2 regions of the Pseudoduganella sp. GW821-FHT11H04 genome follow, and region 1 is predicted to be linked to the other one. Evidence: predicted binding sites of a transcription regulator. Region 1 holds the regulator's gene; the other holds the start of a gene.
The links. The regulator FNR, encoded in region 1, switches genes on or off when oxygen is low (the NO sensors DNR and NnrR bind a similar motif). The targets are predictions, from matches to a motif close to TTGATNNNNATCAA.
Positions count from the first base shown of each region.

Region 2: the regulator FNR is predicted to act here: its motif matches at 1,186-1,199, upstream of AC1RTP_RS16595 (hemerythrin domain-containing protein).

Region 1 covers NZ_JBXARE010000019.1:82,907-85,296, reverse strand. Annotated here, with positions in the region: gene AC1RTP_RS26270 (response regulator transcription factor) at 1-404, shown strand, start outside; gene fnr (fumarate/nitrate reduction transcriptional regulator Fnr) at 506-1,282, shown strand; gene AC1RTP_RS26260 (carboxymuconolactone decarboxylase family protein) at 1,400-1,777, opposite strand; gene AC1RTP_RS26255 (MerR family transcriptional regulator) at 1,728-2,180, opposite strand; gene AC1RTP_RS26250 (bacteriohemerythrin) at 2,226-2,390, opposite strand, start outside.
Region 2 covers NZ_JBXARE010000007.1:23,426-25,815, reverse strand. Annotated here, with positions in the region: gene AC1RTP_RS16600 (DoxX family protein) at 8-418, opposite strand; gene AC1RTP_RS16595 (hemerythrin domain-containing protein) at 516-974, opposite strand; gene AC1RTP_RS16590 (SDR family oxidoreductase) at 1,358-2,098, shown strand; gene AC1RTP_RS16585 (NUDIX hydrolase) at 2,099-2,390, opposite strand, start outside.

The DNA.
Region 1 (2,390 bases):
GCATGGCGGTGCTGGTGCTCAGCACCTATTCGGAAGAGATTTACGCCGTGCGGGCGCTTAAGTCAGGCGCCTCCGGCTACCTGACCAAGGATGCCCCGACCTCGACCCTGATCGAGGCCGTGCGCAAGGCGGCATCCGGCGGCAAGCATGTCAGCCCGGCTCTGCTTGAAAAATTGGCAACCCTGGTTGGGGGCGGCCCAAGCGGCGACCACGAGGAGCTTTCGAACCGTGAGCTGGAAGTTTTCAAGCTTATCGCCCAAGGCGAGTCGCTGGTTCGCATAGGGGAAAAACTACATTTAAGCCCGAACACGGTGACCACCTACCGCAGCCGCATCCTCGAGAAAATGGGCATGTCCAGCAATGCTGAGCTGACGCGCTACGCTCTGGAGCATGGACTGATCTGATGCCTTGTAGGGGATCCACTACAACAACTACACAGGATGCTTGATACCGGGAAATGATGCCGAGGGAGATACTTCTCCCATCGAAAACAAGGAGCAGCATCATGAGCCCGGTCATCCCAATCACCCCTGCAAACGCCACCAAATCCTGCGCACCAGTCGCTGCAAAATGCTCGCTGTGCAGTTTCAATCGACTGTGCCTGCCGCAAGGCCTGGCCGAAGACGATGTCGCCCGCCTTGACCAGATCATCGCACGCCGCCGCCGCGTGGGGCGCGACGAGCCGCTGTACCAGACCGGCGACAGCTTCCACAGCCTGTACGCTGTGCGTTTTGGCCACTTCAAGACCGTCCAGGTGAATCAGCGCGGCGAACAGACGATTGGCGGCTTCCACATGGCCGGCGACCTGCTGGGCATGGAAGCGATCGGTAACGGCCAGCATTCCTGCAATGCTGTGGCGCTGGAAGATAGCGAAGTGTGCGAAATCCCTTTCAGCCGCCTGCAAGAATTAGTGATGCAGATCCCGGGCCTGCTGCAGCAATTCCACCGCACCATGAGCCGCGAAATCCAGCGCGAGCAGTCTGTAATGCTGTTCCTGAGCCATATGCGCGCCGAGCAGCGCCTGGCCATGTTCCTGCTCAACCTCGCGGGCCGTTATGCCCAGCGTGGCTACTCCTCGACCAGTTTCCAGCTGCGCATGTCGCGTGAAGATATCGGCGGCTACCTCGGCCTGACCGTGGAAAGCGTCAGCCGCCAACTGGCCCGCCTGCGCCAGGATGGCTCGATCGTCCTGAATAACCGCGACCTGCGCATCATCGACCGCAACAAGCTGGAAGTCATGTCTTCCGGCGGCATGGCGCAAGAATACGCGGCCGTCGCCTGATCCACGAACCAGCTTTCTCACCTGTAGGGGGTGTATGGGGCAGCTCAGCTGCCCCTTTTTTATGGTTCTTCACGGAATAGCGAGCCCATAGTTCCCGGTATTTCGTGAAGAACTTCTTTATTGCAGCGCGAAGACTTCTTTGGCGGCCATCAGGCCGTTCAGGGCGGCCGGGAAGCCGGCGTAGACGGCCATCTGCATGATGGTTTCCACGACTTCGTCACGCGTCACGCCGACGTTGAGCGCAGCCTGGATGTGGACTTTGAGCTGGGGCGTTGCATTGCCCATTGCCGTTAGCGCGGCGACAACCGCGATTTCACGGCTTCTCAGGTCGAGGCCGGGGCGGGAATAGATGTCGCCGAACGGGAATTCGATCAGGTAGCGGGCAAAATCCGGCGCGATCTCGGCCAGGCTTGCTACAACGCGTTCTCCGATCTCGCCATCGATCTCACGCAGTTTTTCGAGTCCGCGCTCGTAACGGTTTGGGTTGGTGGTCATCAGCAATTCCTCCATTAGTGGTTGAACCTGACGCCAGGGACTGCTCCAAAGAGCGGTAATGCTCGACTTTCCACTGCAGCGTGGCGGCCGATTGCCGCAACGTTTCGATTTCCGCGAGCACGTCCTCCAAATGCTGCTCCAGCATCTGGCGCCGTTCGCCGGCCGTGGAGTCCCCAGCGCCACGTAGTTTTGCGAAAGCCTGCATTTTGCCGATTGGCATATGCGTGGCTCGCAGACGCAGCAGGAATTCGATCCAGGCAAGGTCGGAGGCCGCATAGCGCCGCTGGCCGCCAGCCGCGCGGCCAACCGGGGCGATCAGGCCGATACGCTCGTAATAGCGCAGCGTGTGGGCGGTAAGGCCGGTGCGTTTGGCGACTTCCTCTATGCTCAGATGGGATTCCATGGGGTGATCTTAGAAGTTCGAGCGCGCTCTAAGTCAATCACTTTATTACGCCAGGCGAGATGCTGCAACCGCCAGCGCCAGGTCCATGGTGTTGATGTGGGCTTCGATCCAGTCCGGTAGCGTGCTGATGATCTGGCGGGCGGTGGTTTCGTCGTCGTCGCGCAGCAGGCGCAGGACGCGGGAGATGCGTTCCAGCAGGTTGCCGTGGGC
Region 2 (2,390 bases), on a different contig from region 1:
CAAGTGATCAGGCAGTGCGCAGGGCGCTCGGATTACGGCGAGCATCGAGGCTCAGGCTACCGGCGCCGAAAGCAGCGATCTGCAGCAAGCCGCCAGCCATGGCGAAATTCTTCATCAGATGGATCATCTGGTTCTGGTCACCGATCGCGCTGTGGAAGATCAAGCCAGTGATGATCGAGAACGCAGCCAGCGCCAGGGCGACAGGGCGGGTGTAAAAGCCGACCATCAGCAGCGCGCCGCCAATCACCTCAATGGCAATGGCCGCAGCCAGGCCCAGTTCAGGGAAGGGCAGGCCCATGGCGCTGATATAGCCGATGGTGCCGGTCGGGTTGGCGATCTTGTTGATACCGCTCAGGACAAAGATAGCAGCCATCAGGATGCGGGCGGCGAGTGGCAGGTATTTGTTATCGGTATTCATGGTCTGGCTCCTTCAAGGAATGTAGTTGATGGAGTCATCTTATGCCTCAGTGACATATTCCGGAAGCCAATATATTTAGATGCAATGTATCGTCAAATCAGATAGATTGTTGCTCCTGTAGCAATTGCGCCAGCTGCTGCCGCAGCTTGGCGTTGGACGGTTGGCTATGGGGATGGCTGGTGTTTTCTACCGCCACGGCCAGCGGCAAATCCATGGCGCTCAAGTGGCCGAGGAACCAGCGCGGCAAGCGCTCCAGCAGTGCGCGCGCCCCAGCCGGGTCGCTATGCGCCACGGGCAACGCGTGCTGCAGCGCCGCTAATGCCCGGCGGTGCGCGGCGCGGTGTTCGTGGTCGGTGGGGTAATACAACTGGTCCATCAGCGCCTCTTCCTCCGCGAAATCGGCGGCCAGCGCGGCGAGCAGTTCGTTGATGCGGACGGGCAGCGAACTATCGTCCGCGTCGATGGTTGAGTGGATGGCTTGCAGCAAGGCGCGGTGGGAAGCATCCATCTCAGCCACGCCGGTTTCCAGCAGGGCGCTCCATTCGAGGCGTTGCATGGCGGTCTCCTTATCAATTCCACCAGTCTCGCGCGACGGGGATCGGGATTCCATGACGCAGATCAATTGGGGTGTTGCTTGCATGTCCCTTTAACCGAAAAACTAGCCCGCGATTGCGGAGATAATAAAGCCGGTGCCAAAAGCCGGTGCCAAAAAGCCGGTGCCAAAAAGCCGGTGCCAGGTCTGTCATTTGGACACAGGCACGGAACCTTTGATTTGTCTCAATACGCGAAACCGGTGGAATTCGCGCTTTGATATTCCTCAACTGAGAGCGCTAGCTGTCCATTTGTCAGACCTGGCACCGGCTCTTGGCACCGGCTCTTGCTATGGCAGCGGCTCTTAACACCGGCTCTCGCCTGTCACAGATCAAATACAATACGGCTATGAAAAAAATACTGATCGTTACCGGTGCGAGCCGCGGCATCGGCGCTGCCATTGCGCGGCTTGCGGCGGCGGATGGTTGGGTGGTGGCCGTGAATTACGTGCGTGATGCCGAGGCGGCGGCGCGGGTGGTGGCGGAGATTGAGGCGGCCGGGGGCCGGGCTTTGGCGGTGCAGGCTGACGTGGCGCGCGATGAGGATATCGAGCGCATGTTCACGACCGTTGAACGTGAACTGGGTCCGGTGGCGGGCCTGGTGAATAACGCGGGCATCACGGGCGGGCTTGGGACTTTTGGCGATACCACGCCCGCTGTGGTAGAGCAGGTGTTCCGCACCAATGTACTGGGACTGATGCAAGCGAGCCGCCGTGCGCTGGCGGCGTTCCGCGCGCATGGGCAGGGCGGGGTGATCGTGAATATCAGCTCCACCGCTGCGACGGCGGGTAGCCCGAACGAGTATGTGACTTACGCGGCCAGCAAGGCGGCGGTCGATACCTTTACTATGGGCCTGGGGAAGGAAGTGGCGCCGGAAGGCATCCGCGTTTGCGGCGTGGCGCCGGGCACGACGCAGACCGACATCCACACCACGTCGGGAGATCCGGGACGTCCGGCACGCGTTGCTTCGCGCATTCCAATGCTGCGCGTCGGCGAGCCGGATGAAATTGCGGAGGCGGCGGTGTGGCTGCTGTCGCCGGCGGCGCGCTACGTTACAGCCACTACGATCAGGGTGTCGGGCGGCGCCTGATTACCACTCCATCGATAGCAGCCGCGATGCCATGCGCGGCCAGCACAGCGAGCTGAGTTCTTCGCGCGAGGCCCAGCGGAAGCCGTCCGCTTCGGGCGTCGGCTCGCCAGTGCGCTGGTGGGGGAAGAAGCTGGTGCAGCGCAGGTGGTCCAGGCTGCACAAGTCTTCGCCGACTTCCACCTTGAACAGGTGCAGGCGCTTGTCGGGGCGGTAGGTGAACTCGCCCAAATCCTCAAAACGGCCGGCGTCGAAATCCAGGCCGGCTTCCTCAAACAGTTCGCGCCGCGCCGAT